DNA from 4 places in the Paucibacter sp. M5-1 genome. Region 3 is predicted to be linked to each of the others. Evidence: predicted binding sites of a transcription regulator. Region 3 holds the regulator's gene; each other region holds the start of a gene.
What was found. Region 3 encodes LexA, which represses DNA repair genes until DNA is damaged. Its sites were predicted from a motif close to ACTGTATNNNNATACAGT; they were not measured.
Positions count from the first base shown of each region.

Region 1: the regulator LexA is predicted to act here: its motif matches at 3,063-3,080, upstream of recA (recombinase RecA).
Region 2: the regulator LexA is predicted to act here: its motif matches at 2,649-2,666, upstream of O5M90_RS06835 (DNA polymerase Y family protein).
Region 4: the regulator LexA is predicted to act here: its motif matches at 3,097-3,114, upstream of imuA (translesion DNA synthesis-associated protein ImuA).

Region 1 covers NZ_JAPZLM020000001.1:3,212,429-3,217,551, forward strand. The annotation lists gene rodA (rod shape-determining protein RodA) at 1-805, shown strand, start outside; gene O5M90_RS15005 (sensor histidine kinase) at 792-2,297, opposite strand; gene O5M90_RS15010 (response regulator) at 2,312-2,983, opposite strand; gene recA (recombinase RecA) at 3,119-4,165, shown strand; gene recX (recombination regulator RecX) at 4,215-4,697, shown strand; gene O5M90_RS15025 (DUF2889 domain-containing protein) at 4,821-5,123, shown strand, end outside.
Region 2 covers NZ_JAPZLM020000001.1:1,477,686-1,482,808, reverse strand. The annotation lists gene O5M90_RS06845 (acyclic terpene utilization AtuA family protein) at 1-286, opposite strand, end outside; gene O5M90_RS06840 (LysR substrate-binding domain-containing protein) at 357-1,265, shown strand; gene O5M90_RS06835 (DNA polymerase Y family protein) at 1,262-2,491, opposite strand; gene O5M90_RS06830 (hemerythrin domain-containing protein) at 2,697-3,179, opposite strand; gene argH (argininosuccinate lyase) at 3,231-4,640, opposite strand; gene O5M90_RS06820 (sensor histidine kinase) at 4,733-5,123, shown strand, end outside.
Region 3 covers NZ_JAPZLM020000001.1:535,448-540,570, forward strand. The annotation lists gene gltX (glutamate--tRNA ligase) at 1-434, shown strand, start outside; tRNA gene O5M90_RS02430 (tRNA-Ala) at 528-603, shown strand; tRNA gene O5M90_RS02435 (tRNA-Glu) at 674-749, shown strand; tRNA gene O5M90_RS02440 (tRNA-Asp) at 820-896, shown strand; tRNA gene O5M90_RS02445 (tRNA-Ala) at 992-1,067, shown strand; tRNA gene O5M90_RS02450 (tRNA-Glu) at 1,135-1,210, shown strand; tRNA gene O5M90_RS02455 (tRNA-Asp) at 1,290-1,366, shown strand; gene lexA (transcriptional repressor LexA) at 1,493-2,203, opposite strand; gene O5M90_RS02465 (asparaginase) at 2,280-3,218, shown strand; gene O5M90_RS02470 (organic hydroperoxide resistance protein) at 3,264-3,689, opposite strand; gene O5M90_RS02475 (MarR family winged helix-turn-helix transcriptional regulator) at 3,704-4,198, opposite strand; gene O5M90_RS02480 (DUF1304 domain-containing protein) at 4,266-4,619, shown strand; gene O5M90_RS02485 (ABC-F family ATP-binding cassette domain-containing protein) at 4,633-5,123, opposite strand, start outside.
Region 4 covers NZ_JAPZLM020000001.1:86,195-91,317, reverse strand. The annotation lists gene O5M90_RS00480 (error-prone DNA polymerase) at 1-872, opposite strand, end outside; gene O5M90_RS00475 (Y-family DNA polymerase) at 885-2,108, opposite strand; gene imuA (translesion DNA synthesis-associated protein ImuA) at 2,173-3,078, opposite strand; gene O5M90_RS00465 (SDR family NAD(P)-dependent oxidoreductase) at 3,379-4,206, shown strand; gene O5M90_RS00460 (carboxymuconolactone decarboxylase family protein) at 4,267-4,761, shown strand; gene O5M90_RS00455 (AraC family transcriptional regulator) at 4,855-5,123, opposite strand, start outside.

The sequences.
Region 1 (5,123 bases), 2.7 Mb from region 3:
GGAGCTGCTGAAGATCGCCACACCGCTGATGCTGGCCTGGTGGTTCCAGCGGCGCGAGGGCCAGCTGCGCACGGCCGACTTCGTCATCGCGCTGCTGATGCTGGCCGTGCCGGTGGGCCTGGTGGCGCGCCAGCCCGATTTGGGCACCTCCATCCTGGTGTTCGCCGCGGGCTTTTATGTGCTGTTCTTCGCCGGCTTCAGCTGGCGCATCATCTTGCCGGCCGTCGCCGCCGGCGCGATCGCGATCACAGCCCTGGTGCTCAGCGAGGACCAGATCTGTCAGCCCGATGTCGAGTGGCCGGTGCTGCGCGAGTATCAGAAGCACCGGGTCTGCACCCTGCTCGATCCGCACAAGGACCCGCTCGGCAAGGGCTTTCACATCATCCAGGGCGAGATCGCGATCGGCTCGGGCGGACTGACCGGCAAGGGCTTCATGAAGGGCACGCAAACCCATCTGGAGTTCATCCCCGAGCGCACTACCGATTTCATCTTCGCCGCCTATGGCGAGGAGTTCGGCCTGGTCGGCGCTTTAGGCCTGCTGCTGGGATTTGCCGCGCTGATCGTGCGCGGGTTGATGATCGCGGCCGAGGCGGCCAACCCGTTCGGCCGCCTGCTGGCCGGCGCCATCACGTTGAGCTTCTTCACCTATGTGTTCGTCAATATGGGCATGGTCAGCGGCATCCTGCCGGTGGTCGGCGTGCCGCTGCCCTTCATCAGTTATGGCGGCACGGCGATGGTGATGCTGGGCCTGAGCCTGGGCATCCTGATGTCGATCGCGAAGAGCCGGCGCTTCATGTCGCGCTGAGCGCTTCGCGGCCCGGATGGGCCGCGAAGCGCACGGTGAAGCGTGCGCCAGGCCCTTGGCCGTCCTCCTGCGCCTGGCCGGATCGCAGCTCGCGGGTTTCGTCCAGCGTGATCTCGGCCTCATGCTGCTGGACGATCTCACGCACGATGGCCAGGCCCAGCCCCGAGCCGTCGACATTGGTGCCCAGGGCCCGGTAGAAGGGCTGGAACACCTGCTCGCGCTCCGACTCCGGAATGCCCGGCCCCGAGTCCTCGACCTGCAGCACCGTGACCTGGCCGAACGGGTCTTCGACGACGCGCACCGTCACCGTGCCATGCGGCGGCGTGTAGAGCAGGGCGTTGTCGACCAGATTGCGGATCAGCTCGCGGATCAGCAGCGGATGGCCGTTGATGCGCAGCGCGCTGTGCTCATCGTCCGGCCCCTCGAAGCCGAGGTCGATGCGCTTGTCCATCGCGCGCGGCACGAAGTCGCGCACCGTCTCCATCGCCAGCTCGGACAGATTGACCTCGCTGCGCCGCGCCGCATGCTCCTTGTCCTCGGCGCGGGCCATCGCGAGCAGCTGGTTGACCATATGGGCGGCGCGCTGGCTGGACAGGGCGATCTGCTGCAGCGAGCGGCGCAGCTCGGCCGGCTCGCTGCGACCCTCGTCGATCTCGCGCTGCGCGAACTCAGCCTGGGTGCGCAGGCCGGCCAGCGGTGTCTTCAGCTGATGGGCGGCATCGGCCAGGAAGTGCTTCTGCGCGCTGATCGACTGGTCGAGCCGGCCCAGCAAATCATTGATCGCGCGCACCAGCGGCGCGACCTCGTCGGGGATGCGGCGTTCGTCGATCGGGCTCAGGTCCGAACTCTCGCGCGAGCGGATACGGCGCTGCAGATCGTTCAGCGGTGCGATGCCGCGCGCCAGCGCCAGCCACACCAGCAGCACCGCCAGCGGCAGTATCACGAACTGCGGCAGTATCACGCCCTTGATGATCTCGTTGGTCAGGCGCGCCCGCTTGCCCAGGGTCTCGGCCACCTGGACCAGCATGGTCTGGGTCGAGCCGGCCTGGCCCTCGGGCGCCACCCATAGATAGGCGACCCGCACCGTGTCGCTGCCGACCTCGTCATCGCGAAAATGCAGCTCCCAAGGCACGATGGGATCGTCGGCGGCCGGCACCGGCAGCTGGCGGTCGCCGCTGAGGAACTCGCCGCGCAGACCCAGCACCTGGTAGTAGACCGTGTCGGCCTCGTCGGCCCGCAGCAGCGCGGCAGCCTCCGGCGACAGCGCGTAGCGGGAGCGCGCGCTGCTGCCGGCGCGCGGCGTCTCCGAGGCCGCCTGCAGGCCCAGATTGCGCGCCATCTCGCCGAGCTCGCGGTCGTAAGGCCGGTTGGCAATGCCCTGCGCCACCAGCCAGGTCAGCGCCACGCTGATGGGCCAGATCACCAGCAGCGGGGCGAGCATCCAATCGAGGATCTCGCCGAACAGCGAGCGTTGTTCGGTGTCTCCGGCCATTCAGCGGTGCAGGCTCAGCCTGGAATTTTTTCGAGACAGTAGCCCAGGCCGCGCACCGTGGCGATGCGTATCGGCCCCTGCTCGATCTTCTTGCGCAGCCGGTGGATATAGACCTCGATCGCGTTATTGCTGACCTCCTCGCCCCATTCGCACAGGCGCTCGACCAACTGATCCTTGCTGACAAGGCGGCCGGCGCGCTGCAGCAGCACCTCCAGCAGGCTCAGCTCGCGCGCCGACAGCTCGATCATCTGCTCATTGATATAGGCAACCCGGCCGGTCGCGTCGAAGCTCAGCGGCCCATGCTTGATGATGCTGGAGGCGGTGCCCAGGCCGCGCCGTGTCAGTGCCCGCACCCGAGCCTCCAGCTCCTGCAGCGAGAAGGGCTTGGCCATGTAATCGTCGGCGCCCAGATCCAGGCCCTTGACGCGCTGCTCGACACTGTCGGCCGCCGTCAGTATCAGCACCGGCATCGATGCGCCGCGCCCGCGCAGCTTGCGCAGCACCTCCAGCCCATGCAGCTTGGGCAGGCCCAGATCCAGAATCACCAGATCGAACTCGTGCGAGGCCAGCGCCGCATCGGCCTCGGTGCCCGAGCCGACCTGGTCCACCGCATAGCCGGAGGCGCGCAAGGAGCGCAGCAAACCATCGGCCAGCACTTGGTCGTCTTCCGCAATCAGGATGCGCATGCTTTGTCCCCAGTCTTTACGAGCATTCTAGGGACGCCCGGCCTGCTGACATTGCATGTCAGCAGCCAGCCCCTAAACTACTGTACGAATATACAGATTGCGCCATAATGCGCGCAGCCTCAACAGGAGAAAAACATGGACGCCCCCGTCAAAGCCATCAACACCGAAAAAGCCAAGGCCCTGCAAGCCGCCCTGTCCCAGATCGAGAAGCAGTTCGGCAAGGGCTCCATCATGCGCCTGGGCGAGGGCGAGGTGATCGAGGACATCCAGGTGGTGTCGACCGGCTCGCTGGGCCTGGACATCGCGCTGGGCGTCGGTGGCCTGCCGCGCGGCCGGGTGGTCGAGATCTATGGCCCGGAATCCTCGGGCAAAACGACGCTGACCCTTCAGGTGATCGCCGAGATGCAAAAGCTCAGCGGCGTCTGCGCCTTCATCGACGCCGAGCACGCGCTGGACATCCAGTACGCACAGAAGCTGGGCGTCAATCTGCAGGAACTGCTGATCAGCCAGCCGGACACCGGTGAGCAGGCGCTGGAAATCGTCGATGCGCTGGTGCGCTCCGGTTCGGTGGACCTGATCGTGGTCGACTCGGTCGCCGCGCTGACGCCCAAGGCCGAGCTGGAGGGCGAGATGGGCGATTCGCTGCCCGGCCTGCAAGCCCGGCTAATGAGTCAGGCGCTGCGCAAGCTGACCGCGACGATCAAGAAGACCAACTGCATGGTCATCTTCATCAACCAGATCCGCATGAAGATCGGCGTGATGTTCGGCAGCCCCGAGACCACCACCGGCGGCAATGCCCTGAAGTTCTATGCCTCGGTGCGCCTGGACATCCGCCGCATCGGCTCGATCAAGAAGGGCGAGGAAGTGATCGGCTCCGAAACCAAGGTCAAGGTTGTCAAGAACAAGGTGGCACCGCCGTTCAAGACTGCCGAGTTCGACATTCTCTATGGCGAGGGCATCAGCCGCGAGGGCGAGATCATCGACATGGGCGTGGTCGCCAAGGTGGTCGACAAGGCCGGCGCCTGGTATGCCTACAACGGCGAGAAGATCGGCCAGGGCAAGGACAATGCGCGCGAGTTCCTGCGCGAGAACCCCGATATCGGCCGCGAGATCGAGAACAAGGTGCGCGAATCGCTGGGCGTGCCGCTGCTGACGGTGGACGGGCCGGCTGACAAGGCTTGATGCTTCTTCGTCGGGCTGTGCCGAGTTGGGCACCTGACGCCGGCTTGCCATGAAGCCCCTGTCCCTGAAGATGCGGGCCATCACGTTGCTGGCGCAGCGTGAGCACAGCCGCAGCGAGTTGCGCCGCAAGCTGCTGCGCATCGCGCGGGCGCAGCGCGACGCGGCCGGCGCCGAGGCTGTAGAAGCGGCAGAGATCGAGACCGAGGTCGACGAATTGCTGGTCTGGCTTCAGGCCCAGGGCTATCTCAGCGAGGAACGTTTCGTCGAGTCGCGCATCCATGCCCGCGCCCAGCGCTACGGCCATCTGCGCATCCAGCAGGAGTTGGCCCAGCACGGGCTGAGCCTGAGCGCCGACAGCCAGGCATGGCTGAAGGACAGTGAATTCGAGCGCGCGCAGGCGATCTGGCAGCGCAAGTTCGGCAGCCCGGCCGAGGACGCCAACGGCCGGGCCAAGCAGACTCGTTTTCTGCTGGCGCGGGGCTTTTCAGCCGACGTCGTGCGCCGGGTTTTGCGTGCGTCACAGACCGGCTGACAGCTTCGCGACAGGCTTGCGGCGGCGCAGCATGCTACATTGCCGGACTGTGCAAAGCCTGCTCGCAGCCACAATAAGGGCCTGCGGGCCTGTTTTTGTGCGTCCGTGTTTGTCCAGCGCCCCATGTCCTTGCTCAACCCCTCCACTGCGCGCCGTCTGCTGCACCGTCGAGCTCTCGATGTGCAGGTCTATGCGCGCGACGACGGGCTCTACGAGGTCGAGGCCACGCTGAGCGACACCAAGACACGCGATGTCCCGATGGCCGGCGGCACCCGCCATGCCGGCGAGCCCATCCATGACATGCTTCTGCAGCTGGTCGTCGACACCGAGTTGACGATCCACGAGGCCGGCTCGCAGACGCGCTGGATGCCCTATCCCGGCGCCTGCGACCAGCATGACGATGCCTATGCGCGCCTGGTCGGCCTG
Region 2 (5,123 bases), 940 kb from region 3:
TGGCGGCGCCGAAATTGCTGACGATGGCGATGCCGCTGGCCAGGCAGTCGGCCAGCACCGGGCGCAGCAGTTCGTCGAGCATCGGCTCATAACCGCCCTCGGGGTCGGCGCGGCGCGCCAGCTGGGCCAGCGCCAGCGTGCGCTCGGCCAGGGTCTCGAAGATCAGCACGCCCGGCCCGCCGCAGGCTTGCAGCTCGCGCACCAGAGGCAGGGCGGCATCGCTGCGGTCGCCGGAAAAGCCGGCGGCCGAGGCGACACGCAACACAGCAGGTCTTATCGCATCCATGGCAGCGACTCTAGGCTCGGACGTCTGAGCTGTGAATTCGATTGTTCAGATCGGTTATTCTGAAATTCAGATGAATGACGATCGCGCTTTCTCGGCCAGCATCTCCAGCCGCCAGCTGCAGGCTTTTGTTGCGCTGGCGCGGCTGCGCAGCTTCACCCAGGCCGCCGTGCACTGCCATCTGTCGCAGCCGGCCTTCAGCGCGCTGATCCAGGGCCTCGAGACGGCGGTCGGCGCACGCCTGTTCGAGCGCAGCACCCGCCATGTCGCGTTGACGGTGGAGGGTCAGGTGTTCGAGCGCAGCGCTGCGCCGCTGCTGGCCCAACTGGGTCAGGCCCTGGCCGAGGTGCGCGACCATGCCCAGCTGCGCCGCGGCCAGGTCTCGCTGGCCTTGCTGCCCTCGCTGGCGGCGGGCTGGTTGCCGGGCCTGCTCAGCGAGTTCCGCGCCGCCCACCCGGGCATCGCGCTGCAGGTGGCCGATGTGCTCAGCGAGCCCTGTCTGCAGCGGGTGCGCGAGGGCCAGGCCGATTTCGCGATCGCCGCGGTGCGGGCGGATACGCTCGAGCTGCGCGCCGAGCCGTTTGCCAGCGACCGCTTCCACCTGGTCTGTCCGCTGGGCCACGAGCTGCTGGCGCGGCCCAGCCTGAAGCCGCGCGATCTGCTGCCCTTTCCCTTCATCCACCTGGCCCGCCACAGCAGCGTGCGCCAGCTGCTGGACGCGGCCGTCCATCCCTTGCAGCTGCAGACCCTGATGGAGGTGGAGCAGCTGGCCACCGTGATGGGCATGGTGCGCGCCGGGCTGGGCCTGTCGGTGGTGCCGGCCTTCAGCCTGTTTCATTTCAGGCAGCCGGAACTTGCCACCCGTGAGCTGCGCTGGCGAGGGCTGGCGGACCGGCAGCTGTTTCTGGTGCGGCGGCGTGACCGGGAGCTGAGCACGGCGGCCCGGGCCTTGTACGAGCTGCTGTTGCGACGCCGGCCTTAGAACAGATCCTGGCTTTCCAGCCGGGGCGCGGCGGCCTTTCGAAGCGGCCTGGGTACCGCCTGGGCGTCGCCAGGTCGCGACAAGCCGCCGATCCGAACGCCCAGCAGCCGCAGCCGCCGGCTCAGATCGACCCGTTTCAGACAGCTGCCGGCCGCATGACGAAGCGCTGCGAAGTCGGCGATCGGCGCATCCAGGGTCAGGTCGCGGGTCACGGTGACAAAACCCTCGAAGCGCAGCTTGATGCCTACCGTCCGGCCCTGGTAGCCCTTGCGTTCCAGATCACGGGCCAGCTGTTCGCACAGCCGGCTGAAGATGGCGGACAGTTCGGCGCGGTCATGCACCGCATGCAGATCGCGCTCGAAAGTGGTCTCGCGGCTGATCGAGACCGGTTCGCTGTGGGTCACCACCGGCCTCTGGTCGCGGCCGTGGGCGGCCTCGTGCAGCCAGCTGCCGTAGCTCGTGCCGAACTGGCTGATCAGCATCGCCGGATCGGCGGCGGCGATCTGGCCGACGGTCTCCAGGCCCAGGGTGGCGAGCTTGGCGGCGGCCTTCGGGCCGATGCCGTTGATCTTGCGCGCCGCCAGCGGCCAGATGCGGGTCGGGATCTCGCTGGCCAGCAGGATCGTCAGCCCGTCGGGCTTGTCCAGCTCCGAGGCGATCTTGGACAGCAGCTTGTTGGGGGTGATGCCGATCGAGCAGCTCAGGCCGGTGGCCCGCTGCACCGAGTTCTTGATATCGCGCGCCACCGCGCGCACGCCGCCCAGCGGGTCGTGCCCGACCGGCTCGCGGATGCCGGCGACCTCGCTGAGGTCGATATAGATCTCGTCGATGCCGCGATCCTCGATCACCGGTGCTATCTCGGCCACGGCCGCCTTGAACAGGCGGGAGTACTTGCGATAGGCGTCGAAGTCGGTGGGCAGCAGGATGGCGTCGGGCGCGCGCAGTGCTGCCTTCATCAGGCCCATCGCGGAGAACACACCCAGATCGCGCGCCGCATAGGTCGAGGTGGTGACGACGCCGCGTCCGGTGTAGTCGCGCAGCCGGGCGTAGCGGCGGGTGCCGTCGGCCAAGGTCTTGGGCTCATGGGCACGGCGGCCTCCGATCACGACGGCCTGGCCCTTCAGCTCGGGATAGCGCAGCAGCTCCACCGACGCGTAGAAGGCATCCATGTCCAGATGCGCGATCAGGCGGTCGGGGAGGGCAGCGGAATCCGGTGGGCGGGCCATGCGGCGATTGTCAGGCGGCCCTGCTGACAACGCGAAGTCAGCAGCAGGCGCGGCTCACAACCAGACCCAGAGGCTGCGCAGCCAGCGAGGAACACGCAGCACGGGAGCCGGGCTGTAGGTCTGGCGATAGCAGGAACGCATGATGGACCCCTCGAATACTGTTGATGCATACAGTATACGAAGCCAGGCCCGGCTTGCCAAGCGTCTACGCGCAGCTGTTGTTGCCGCAAGAGCTGATGGCCGGGGTGGACTGGAGCGGCGGTCGACTCATCCGGCCGGTGCCGGTGTCGAAGCCCAGCTGGCCCATGTGATAGACCAGGGCCGCATCCATCATCTCGGCATGTGCGGGAAACCAGCCGATCAGCTCCGGCAGCAGCCGACGCAGCGGTTCCAGGTCTTGCTGCGCATGGGCATGGATCTGCACCTGGCGCATCAGGTCCAGCACCATCGCGTGCTGGCGGGCATGGCAGTTGTCGGGCGCGAAGCCGGTGGCTGCCATCCAGCCCTCTTCCATCGCGAAGTGGGCCTCGGTATGGGCCAGCAGCTGGGCATACAGGGGCAGGGGATCGGCAGCCCCCTGGGCAAGCAGGGCGGCCAGCGCGTTCAGCAGTTCGACGAACTCCTGATGGGTTCGATCCAGCTGGGGGTGGTCGAGAGCGAGGTCGTCGCTCCAAGTCAGACTGTTCATGGCCGCCAGCCTAGCCCGACCCTGTCGGGTCGGACTTGCGCTGGCTCAAGATCAGGCGCCGAGCCGGGCGCGATGCCGCGCCACCTGGGCGCGCACCTGGGCCGGCGCGGTGCCGCCGAGGATGTTGCGGGCGTTCAGCGAGCCGCGCAGCGACAGCACCTCGAACACATCGGAGGCTATGCGGGCATCGAACTTCTGCAGCTCGGCCAGCGGCAGCGCCGACAGATCGACCCCCATGCCGATGGCCGTCTTGACCGCATGGGCGACGATCTCGTGCGCGTCGCGGAAGGCCAGGCCCTTCTTGACCAGGTAGTCGGCCAGATCGGTCGCGGTGGCATAGCCCTTCAGCGCGGCGCGCTCCATCGCCTCGGGCTTGACCGTGATGCCGCCGGCCATCTCGGCAAAGATGCGCAAGGTGTCCTTGAGCGTGTCGACGGTGTCGAACAGCGGCTCCTTGTCCTCCTGATTGTCCTTGTTGTAGGCCAGGGGCTGGCCCTTCATCAAGGTGATCAGGCCCATCAGATGACCGACCACGCGGCCGGTCTTGCCGCGCGCCAGTTCTGGCACATCGGGGTTCTTCTTCTGCGGCATGATGGACGAGCCGGTGCAGAAGCGGTCGGCCAGGTCGATGAAACCGAAGCTCTGACTCATCCACAGGATCAGCTCCTCCGACAGGCGCGAGATGTGCACCATGATCAGGGAGGCGGCGGCCGTGAACTCGATCGCGAAGTCGCGATCCGAGACGGCGTCCAGGCTGTTTTGGCAGACCTCTTCCATGCCCAGGGTCTTGGCCACGCGCTGGCGATCCAGCGGGTAGCTGGTGCCGGCCAGCGCGGCCGCGCCCAGCGGCAGGCGGTTGACGCGGCGGCGCGTGTCGGCCAGGCGCTCGGCATCGCGGGCGAACATCTCGACGTAGGCCAGCAGATGATGGCCGAAGGCCACCGGCTGGGCCACCTGCAGATGGGTGAAGCCGGGCAGGATGACCTCTGCATTCTTCTCGGCCACCTCGACCAAGGCCAGCTGCAGCGCGCTCAGCAGCGCGTTCAGCTCGTCGATCTCGCCGCGCAGCCACAGCCGCACATCGGTGGCGACCTGGTCATTGCGGCTGCGCCCGGTGTGCAGGCGCTTGGCCGGAATGCCCACCAGCTCGGTCAGGCGGGCCTCGATATTCAGATGCACATCCTCGAGGTCCAGTTTCCACTCGAAGCTGCCGGCCTCGATCTCACCGCGGATCTGGGCCATGCCCCGCTCGATCGCGCCGTGGTCCTCGGCCGACAAGATGCCCTGGGCTTTCAGCATCTCGGCGTGGGCCAGGCTGCCCTGGATGTCGGCAGCCCACAGGCGCTTGTCAAAGAACACGCTGGCGGTGTAGCGCTTGACCAGCTCGCTCATCGGCTCGGAGAACAGGGCGGACCAGGCTTGGGCTTTGTTGGCGAGTTGGTTGTCTGCGGGCTGGGACATGGTGGGATGGCGGCAGGGCCGGCCCGCATCGACGCGAGATCGGCCTGGAGCAAAATAGGGAAAACGCGATTCTATCGAGGGGCTGGCAGACGATGGCGGGACGACATGAGCATGACTGGTCCGACAGTCGCAACCTGACCAGCGTGCTGGGCCTGGCGCCGCAGCCGACCGAGGCCCAGCGGTTCTCACCGTTGTTCGACGCCCAGCGGGTCTTCGATGTCTGCCATGTCGGCCTGGTGCTGCGTGCCGTGCTGGGCGTGCAGCTGCTGCTGGCGCTGGGGCTGGCGCTGGGGGCCCGCGATTTTTCCCAATGGGCGCTGTGGATGAGCAGCGGCACCGTGGTGACGCTCAGCGGCGTGCTGCTGTGGCTGCTGCTGGTCTGTGGCCTGCGGCGCCTGCTGGCGCGCTGGCGCGAGCCCTGGCAGTGGCTGGTGGTGCTGAGCCTGGGGGCGCTGTGCGCGCTGGGGGGCTGGCAGCTGCTGA
Region 3 (5,123 bases):
CCGATGACACGCGCCTGTCGGCCCTCGTCGCGGCGCAACTGGCCAAGCGCGGCATCAGCGCCGATCTCGGCCGGCTGCCGGCCATGTGCGCGCTGTTCAAGGATCGCTGCGCGACCACGGTGGCGCTGGCCGATTGGCTGGCCATGTATTTCGCGCCGGTGCAGCCCAGCGCCGAGGATCTGGGCACCCATGTCAGCGACGCGGTGAAGCCCGCGCTCGCCGCGCTGGCCGACAAGCTCGCCGCCACCGAATGGAACAAGGCCGGCATCCAGGCCGCGATCAAGGAAACAATCACGGCTCATGGCCTGAAGATGCCGCAACTGGCGATACCGGTGCGGGTGCTGGTGTGTGGTCGTGCACAAACTCCGTCGGTCGACGCGGTGCTGGAACTGTTCGATAAAGAAAATGTGGTCGAACGCTTGCGCTGCGCATAAAAATCGTTCTATACTCTATGTCTCGCTTGAACAGCGCGATACACAAAGAACGGCAGGCAGCAACGAGTAATCGAAGCGGCTTGCATGATCTGAGGGGGTATAGCTCAGCTGGGAGAGCGCTTGCATGGCATGCAAGAGGTCAGCGGTTCGATCCCGCTTACCTCCACCAAATGTTCAGGTTTCTGGGTATTTGGTTGGCGCGCGGTTCAAGTATGAGGAAGTAGAATTCAGAAGGTTTAGTCCCCTTCGTCTAGAGGCCTAGGACACCACCCTTTCACGGTGACTACAGGGGTTCGAATCCCCTAGGGGACGCCAAGTTTGATAAACTTGATAATTGCTGCGATATATAAGGTATACTGCAGCAGTTGTGAAATTATCCCACTGCGGAGTGGTAGTTCAGTTGGTTAGAATACCGGCCTGTCACGCCGGGGGTCGCGGGTTCGAGTCCCGTCCACTCCGCCAAGGTTTGCCCGATTCGTATCGGTAAGCGGCCATTCAGTTGGCCGCTTGTATTTTGAGAGAAATTACTGCTTGAGCAGCGTGTAGCCCGGAATTTTGGGGGTATAGCTCAGCTGGGAGAGCGCTTGCATGGCATGCAAGAGGTCAGCGGTTCGATCCCGCTTACCTCCACCAAGTCACTTCAGGGTGACGGTGGCGCGCGGCTCGGGCAGCGAAGTAGAAGAAGTAAATAGAAGGTTTAGTCCCCTTCGTCTAGAGGCCTAGGACACCACCCTTTCACGGTGACTACAGGGGTTCGAATCCCCTAGGGGACGCCAAGTTTGATAAGGCTTGGTAGTTTTGGAAGCGTTTGCTTCGAGAAACTACAGAACTTATCTGATATTCGCAAGAGTATCTGGAGTGGTAGTTCAGTTGGTTAGAATACCGGCCTGTCACGCCGGGGGTCGCGGGTTCGAGTCCCGTCCACTCCGCCAACATTTGAAACCCTGGAAGCGCAAGCCTCCAGGGTTTTTTCTTGTGCGCCGAGACATATCAAATGTTTGCAGAGACATCATCCCTGCAAACTTGATTGCGGCCGCAGTATCAGGAGGCCCGCAGTATCAGAAGGCCATTTGCCCGCGAATCAGACCGACGGCCAGACCTTCCAATGCAAAACTCTCATCGCCGGCCGCGACCAGGATGGGTTCGAAGTCAGGGTTCTCGGCCAGCAACTCGATGCCGCCGCTGCGGCTGCGTTTGAAACGCTTGACGGTGACTTCATCACCCAGCCGTGCGACGACGATCTGCCCGTTCTTGGCTTCGCTGGCCTTCTGCACCGCCAGCAGGTCGCCGTCCATGATGCCGATGTCCTTCATGCTCATGCCGCGCACCTTCAGCAGGAAATCGGGTCGGCGCGCGAACATGCTGCTCTCGACCGTGTAGCTCTGCTCGATATGCTCCTGCGCGAGGATGGGATGGCCGGCCGCGACGCGCCCGACCAGGGGCAGGGTGAGTTGCGACAGATTCGGAATCGGCAGGGAGAACTGGAAGTCCTCACGGGCGCGGCGCTCCTGATGCATGGCTTTCAAGGTGTCCGACTTCAGCCGGATGCCGCGCGAGGTGCCGCCGACCAGTTCGATCACGCCCTTGCGCGCCAAGGCCTGCAGATGCTCCTCGGCCGCATTGGCCGAGCGGAAACCCAGCTCGTTGGCGATCTCGGCGCGGGTCGGAGGGGCTCCGGTCTGCTCGATGGCCTGGCGCACCAAGTCAAGGATCTGCTGCTGGCGTGCCGTCAATTTGACGGTGGAAACACTGGGGCTGATATCGTCCATGCTGGGCTCGCAGACATCTGGGAAAGATGCGCCTGAGTATATATCCAGTAACTGTTCATTCATCCAGGAAGTGACCGTGGTCAGCAAGAACAAGCCTCTTATCGTGATCCTGGGCACCGGCGGCACGATTGCCGGCCAGGCCGGCACGGCGTCCGACAACGTCGGCTACACCGCCGCCCAGCTGGGCGTGGACGATCTGGTCTCGGCCGTGCCGCCGCTGGCGCAGCAGGCGCTGGAGGCCGAGCAAGTGGCCCAGCTCGACAGCAAGGACATGGACTTCACCACCTGGCAGCGGCTGGCCGAGCGCGTGGCCCACCATCTGGCACGCGAGGAGGTGGCCGGGATTGTGATCACCCATGGCACCGATACCTTGGAAGAGACGGCTTATTTCCTGCACCGCGTGCTGGCGCCGCGCAAGCCGGTGGTCTTGACCGCCGCGATGCGACCGGCCACGGCCTTGCAGACCGATGGGCCGCAGAACCTGCTCGATGCCGTCAGCGTTGCCAGCGATGAACGTGCGCAGGGGGTGCTCACCGTGTTTGCGGGCGCTGTTCATGGGCCCGAGCAGATCCGCAAGGTGCACAGCTACAAGGTCGATGCCTTTGCTTCCAGCGATGGCGGCCTGATCGCCGTCGTGGAGGAGGGCGTGCTGCGCCCCTTGGGTGCCTGGCCGGCTGCGGAGGGCGCCATCGGTCTGGCGCGTATCGGCAAACCCGCTGCGGCCTGGCCGCGCGTGCAGATCGTGCTGAACCATGTCGGCGCCGACGGCGCGCTCGTGCAGGCCTTGCTGGCCCAGGGGGTCGACGGCCTGGTGGTGGCCGGCACCGGCAATGGCACGCTGTCGCTGTCGCTGGAGCAGGCCTTGCGCACGGCCCAGCAGCAGGGCGTCAGGATCCTGCGCAGCAGCCGCTGCGATGCCGGTCCGGTCACGCCCTCGGCTGCGGCCCTGCCCAGCGCCGGCGCGCTGAGCCCGGTCAAGGCGCGTATCGAGCTCCTGCTTGAATTGCTGGCCTGAAACGACAACAGGGGCCGCAGCCCCTGTCTGGCTCGGCCAAGGTCCTTAGACGATGGTCAGGCTCACATCGATATTGCCGCGCGTGGCATTCGAGTAAGGGCAGACCTGGTGGGCGGCGGCCACCAGGGCCTCGGCCTGGCTGCGCTCCAGACCCGGCAGGCTGATCTTCATCGCGACCTGGATGCCGAAGCCGGCGGGAATCGGGCCGATGCCCACTTCCGAGGTGATGGACACATCGGCCGGCACGGCGATCTTGATCTTGCCGGCGACGGCCTTCATCGCGCCGATAAAGCAGGCCGAATAACCGGCGGCGAACATCTGCTCGGGGTTGGTGCCCGAGCCGCCGGCGCCGCCCAGTTCCTTGGGTGTGCTCAGCGTGACGCTCAGAGCGCCGTCGGACGAGGAGGCCTTGCCTTCACGGCCGCCGGTGGCGGTGGCGGTGGCGGTGTAGAGAACTTTGTCGAGTGCCATGGTGCTTCTTCCTATCAGGAGTGGTGGGTGGGCGAAGAAAGGTCGGCGCTGGAGAGCTGCTTGCGCAGCTCGTGCAGGCGCCGGGTCAGGGAGACGAGTTCATCCAGCGAGCAGGCGCTGGCGCAGGCGAGCTGAGGCGGAATGTTCAGGGCCTGCGCCTTCAGCGCGCGGCCGGTATCGCTGAGGAAAATATCGACGCGGCGCTCGTCGTCCTGCGCGCGGCGGCGGGTGATCAGTGCGCCGGCCTCCAGGCGTTTGAGCAAGGGCGTCAGGGTGCCGGAGTCCAGCGAGAGGCGCTGGCCCAGGGTGGAAACGCTGATGCCGTCCGCCTCCCAAAGCACCAACATCACCAGGTACTGAGGGTAGGTCAGGCCCATGGGCTCCAGCAGGGGCTTGTAGAGCTTGGTCATGGCCAGCGAGCTGGCGTACAGCGCAAAGCACAGCTGCTGGTCCAGCTGCAGCCATTGCTCGGCCTGGCTCGGTGCTGCGGTGGTCTTGTGGCGTGGCATGGGTGATAATGTATTCCGCAATTAAATTGCACACAACTTAAATGGTTATTCAAGCTAGGGGGACGAGATGACGATGTTGGCGAACCTGCTGGTGGCCCTGGTGGCCGCCCTGCATCTGTATTTTCTGGTGCTGGAGATGTTCTTCTGGACCAAGCCGCTGGGCCGCAAGGTCTTCAGACTGACACCCGAGTTCGCCGAGGCGAGCAAGACCCTGGCCGCCAACCAGGGCCTCTACAACGGCTTTCTGAGTGCGGGCCTGCTCTGGGGCTTGGCGGCCGGCAACAGCGCGAACCAGCTCTTCTTCCTGGGCTGCGTCGTGGCTGCGGGCGTCTACGGCGCCGCCACCGTCGGCAAGAAGATCCTGTTCGTGCAGGCCTTGCCGGCGGCGCTGGCAATCGCGGCCGTGCTGGCCGCGCGCTGAGAGGGGAGAAGACTCAGGCGGCGGCCTGAATCGCGTCGACCTGGGCGCTGAGCTCCAGCCAGCGCAGCTCGGCGGCCTCCAGCTCATCATGGATGGCTTTCAGCCGCTTGCCGAGCTCGGCGATCTGGGCCGGCGTGGTGCTGCCGGCCGCCAGCTGGGCTTCCAGCGCCGTGCGCTCATCGGCCAGCTTGTTGAGCTTGGCGTCGATGCCTTCCATTTCCTTGCGCATCGGTTTGGTCTGCTCGGCCAGGCGTTGGCGGGCCTGGCCGCTGGCCTTGCGGTCCTCGCGCGGTGCAATGCTTGCGCTGGCAGGGGCCGCCGCGACCACCGGTGCCGGCGCTGAGACAGCGGCGGCGGGCAGCTTGGCGGCCTTCTTGGCCGCTTCCTTGGCAGCCTTTGCGGCCTCCTTGGATTGATCCAGCAGCCATTTCTGGTAGTCGTCCAGATCACCGTCGAACGGCCCGACCACGCCCTTGCTGACCAGCCAGAACTCATCGCAGACCT
Region 4 (5,123 bases), 450 kb from region 3:
CGCCGGCCCGCGCCCTCATAGGTCAGTCGTCGCAAGTAAGAGCCGGGCGTCTCGCCGACCGGCACCACTTCGGAGGGGTACTGGTAGCGCAGCTCATCCAGGCTCATCTCGCAGCGCTCGGTGACCTTCAGCGTCTCTGCCAGCAGGTCCGCCGGAAACGTCCGCGCCAGCCGTCCCCGGGTTCTCAGATGCCGCTCCGCATTGCGCTCCAGCGCGCGCCCGCAAGCCGTCAAAGGTTGGCCCAGCCGGGTGGCGGTCAACACATCCTGCAGCGGCTTGCGGCTGCGCACATGCATATAGACATCGCCTGAGGCCACCAGCGGAATGGCGGTCAGCGCGCTGAGCTCGCGCAGGCGCAGCAGCCGGATCTCGTCATCGCTGCGGCGCAGCTGATCCACACCGATCCAGCAGCGCCCGATGAAGTAGCGCAGCAGCCAACGCGCCATGGACAGCAACTGCTCGGGCGTGGCATGGCGCTGCGGGCAGGCCATCACGACGCAGTCGTCCAGATCCTCGGGGCCTAGGTCGTCCAGCGCGAAGTGGTAGCTGCCCTTGGGCGAGCGCCGGCGCAGGCGTGAGATCAGGTGGCTCAGATTGCCATAGCCCTTGAAGTTGCCCGCCAGCACGACCAGGGTGAACGGGAACTCGCACTGCACCTCGAACTGGCTGCCCACCAGCAGCTTGATGCCGTGCTCCTTGGCGGCCACATGAGCACGCACCATGCCGGCCAGGCTGCACTCGTCGGTCAGGGCAATCGCGGAGTAGCCCAGCTGCTTGGCGCGCTCGATCAGCTCATGGGGCCAGCTGGCGCCCTTGAGGAAGCTGAAGTTACTGACGCAACGCAGCTCGGCGTAATGAGGAAGGCTGGCCATGGTCCGCCCGCGTCACGCGAACACCCCGTGCAGATACCAGGCGACCTCGCCATCATCGAGCCGCTGCTGAAACACGCTGAGCACGCCGGCGGTCTCGTTGGCACAGACCCAGTAGTCGCGCACCACATTGCGGGTGACGGCCTGATCGGGCACCCGGTCCCACCAACCACCCTCGACGCTGTCGGGGCCGACCAGCATGATCAGCGGGCCCTGGTAGTGCGGACGGTGGTCGCGCACGGCCAGCTTGAGCGGCTCCTCCAGAAGAAATGTCGGTTCGGGCAGCTCGGCCAGAGCCTGCGGCTTGCGCAGGCGCCGCTTGCTGGCCGCCTGCCAGCGGGTCATCCACTCGGGCCGGTGGTCGTCACCCAGCGTGGGTTGCAGCACCTTATCAGGCCCGATGCGCGCCGCAATGCGCTCCAGCACCAGATACAGCGACTCACCGCCGCGCACCGTCTCGGGCAAGAGTGATGCGGTCTCCTCCTGGAGGGCCTGCACATCCAGCACCTCCAGACGCAGCTCGCCGACCGGCGCCAGCAACTGGGTCTTGGCCAGGTGTTCGGCCAGCAGGCGCACGAAGTGCTCCAGGTCGCGGATCGGTTCGGCCGTACGGATGGTCAGCGCGCCGCCATCGCCGGCATCCTTGGCCCGCATCGAGTCGTGCACCCAATGCAGTGTGAAGCCGGTCGCTCCCGCATGCCGAGCTGCCAGCCAGCCGCACATCTGCATCAGCAAGGGCCGGGCACTCATCAGCAGGGCCGGCGCGTGGTCCTCGCGGCAGGCCAGTTCCATCCGGGCGGCGAACTTCTCGGGCAGCACGCACCAGCGGTGCGCGTCGGGCCGCAGGCCATAGGCCTGGTCCACCGCCGCCAGCAGCGCCGCATCAAAGCGCCGGCTGATGCCGCCACGCGGCAAGGCGCGCAGCTGACCCAAGGTGTTGATGCCGGCTCGGGTCAGGGTCTCGTGATGCACGGCGGCCGCCGTCAGGCAGACCAGGGGCAAGCTGTCCAGCACCGGCTGCAGCAGTCGATCCCCGAGGTCAGTCACACCGGCGCGTGCCATCGCCAGTGCAGCCATGGCTGTCGGTGCCCAGGCGATCGAGATCACGCCCAGGTCAGGTGCCTCATCACCAATCCGCTCCTTCAGGGCCTTCATGCCTTTGAAAAGGCGCAGGCTGGCTTCGACCTCCATCACGATGGCGCAGTCCTCCATCACCGCCACGCGGGGTGTGAACTGCAAGCACCAGACCGCCAGGCCGGCGAGCGCATCGTTGCGAGCAGGCGCCCCAGCACCGCCAAGCGCCTCAGACGGCGCGTTCGGCGTGGTCCGGGATGCTGGCGACGCCCTGGGCAAGGGGGCTGGCTGCGAGGCTGGCGGGGATGTTGTCAGAGAGGTTGGATCGAGGATCAGGGCTGCCCACAGCATGTTGAGGCACTTCCTTGGAGGGGATGAGTTGACTGGGCTGCATCACCCGGGGGGTGAGGACATGGACCAGCCCACCGGGGATGGAAGGGAGCATCAGGGTGCCGTCATGGGCCGGGCCTTTGCGCTTGACGATGCGGACCTTCAAGCGCCAGTCGAGGTCCGGGGAGGCCAGCAGGCGTAGCGGTGCCGGCGATGGGTCATGCTGGGCCACGATGGGCCGGCACACGAAGACCGGGCCATCGCAGGACTGGGCCAGGACCTGAAGCCGCCGCAGCTGCTCCGGCCGGGCCTGGGGCAGCCAGGTCAGGATGGCGCCCGCGGCATTGGCCTTGATCAGCTGCTCGGTGCACCACAGGCGCTCCGAGGGCGCCTGTGCCTGGATCCAGACCAGATCGGACTCCTCGATGCCCAGATGACGCAAGCCTGGCAGGTGCGGCCGCTTGGGTGGGCCGATCACGACCACGGCGGCACCGCCGGCCACTATGGATCGCAGACAGGGGCCAATCAGCCGCCACTCCAGCAGCGAGGGCTGGGCCTGCAGGACCTCGGTCAGGCCACCACAGGGCCAGCCGCCGCCCGGCAGCTCGGCATCCAGCGCGGCGAAGCCGGTGCTGAGGACCTTGTTGACACCCTGCCCCAGCGCATCGCCCCGCCACACCGACTCGGCTACATCCGCAGGCAGGCCCCGCGCCAGTGAAGGCGCGGTGTTCTGGATCGGCGGTGGCAGACTGGGCGGCGCGCACGGCAGGGACGGCGCGTCCTCCCAGAGCGGATGGGATGACATGGATTGCGGCTGAAAGTAACTGTATGGATATACAGTACATGAGCCCGCCCACGAAGTCCAGCGTGATCGCAAAGGCCCGGCGGTCTGGTGTGATGCTTTGCCCAAATGACGGCGAGCTCTAGGATGGACGCCTGTTTGCCAGGGATCCTGCATGTGCTGTTTCGCTCTTGCGAATTCCCACGCGATCAAGCCGAATGGGCAAGAGTTCTGCAGAATTTGGCACGCCCGAATTGCCTTGCTTCCATACGATGAATCCGTATTCAAACCGCGTGTGAAGCACGCATTCGTAAGGAAGGTCTCATGAGCAAGATCTGGATCATCACCGGCGCTAATCGTGGCATCGGTGCCCAAGTTGCCAAGGCCGCATTGGCAGCCGGCGACAAAGTGGTCGCGACAGGCCGCAATGTGGAGCAGCTGAACGCGGTCTATGCGTCCTACGCAGAGCAGGTGCTGAACCTTACTCTGGACATCAGTCGCGAACAGGATGCTGTAGCGGCGGTCGAATTGGCGCTCGCGCGCTTCGGTCGCATCGACGTACTGGTCAACAATGCTGGTTATGGTCAGTTGGGCCTGTTCGAGGAGGTTGGCAGCGACGACGTCGAACGCCAGTTCCAGACCAATGTATTTGGCCTGATGCACGCCACGCGTGCGGTCCTGCCAGCGATGCGAAAGCAGCGAAGCGGCCACATCCTGAATCTGGCCTCGATCGGCGGCTTCATGGGCTTCGACAACGCGTCGATTTACTGCGCGACCAAGTTCGCCGTTGTCGGCTTCTCAGAGTCGCTCGCACTGGAAGTGGCGCCCTTCGGCATCAATGTCACGGTGGTCGAGCCGGGCTTCTTCCGCACCGACTTTCTGGACCGGAGTTCGGTGCGCTATGGCAGCAAGGAGATTGCCGATTACTCCGCCACCTCTCGCTCGACCTACGACGGCTACAACCATCAGCAACCTGGTGACCCGGTCAAGCTGGGGCGTGTGCTGGTCGAGCTGGCTGCGATGACCGAACCACCACTTCACTTCGTGGCCGGCTCGGATGCGGTGAGCTTTGCGATGAGCGCCTTCGAGCGTCGTCGCAGCGAGGTCGAGATGCATGCAGCGCTGTCGGTCACAACCGATGGGAACTTCTGAGCACCGCCCCCACATCCAGGGTCGACTGACCGCCGGCCTTAACCCCTTCTGGAGAACACCATGTATTTTCGACACCTATCTCTTTCGATCCCCCGTGCCTTGCTGTCCCTGATGCTGGCTGGCGCCGGCACTTTCGCCGCAGCCAGCGGCGACACCCAAGCACCGGATCCGCGTATCGCCAGGGGCGAAGCCGTGCTGACCGCCTTGAACAATGGCAAGACGCAGCCCGTGTTCGAAGCGATGCGCCGCGACTTTCCGTTCTTGGCCGACGCAACAGCGGGCTATGCGCTGGGAGATGTCTGGGGCCGCCAGGGGCTCGACGTTCGCACCCGACAACTCGCGGCCATGGCCGCCTTCGGTGCGCTGGGCTTGCGTCCCTTCTTCAAGGTCCACGCAGGGTATGCGCTCAACGCCGGCGTATCGCCGGAAGAGCTCAAGGAAATCGTCTACCTGATCACCGTGCCGGCCGGATTTCCGCGCGCTATTGAAGCGTCACAGACCTTGCATGAGCTCTTCGTTGAACGTGGGATCGTGGTGAAGCCCGTCGGAAGGTAAAGCGCGATTGCGACAGCCCGCATTCGGTCCAGAGCTGTACGGGCTGCCCGTCTTGATCAGCAGGGCTGGTGGCGCTCAACAGGTCGTGTCTGGCTAAGTGATGCGGGGCTCTGTGCCACCTTCGCGCAGTCGCTGGGCGTCACGGGAGGGCGGCACGCCAAAGAGCCTGCTGTATTCACGACTGAACTGTGAGGCGCTCTCATAACCGACGGCATAGCCTGCCTTGGCGACCTCGAAGCCATCGGCCAACAGCAGCCTGCGGGCTTCCTGCAGACGAAGTTGCTTCTGATACTGCAACGGGCTCATTGCGGTGATAGCCCGGAAGTGGTGATGCAGCGATGAGGGGCTCATGTGAGCGTCAC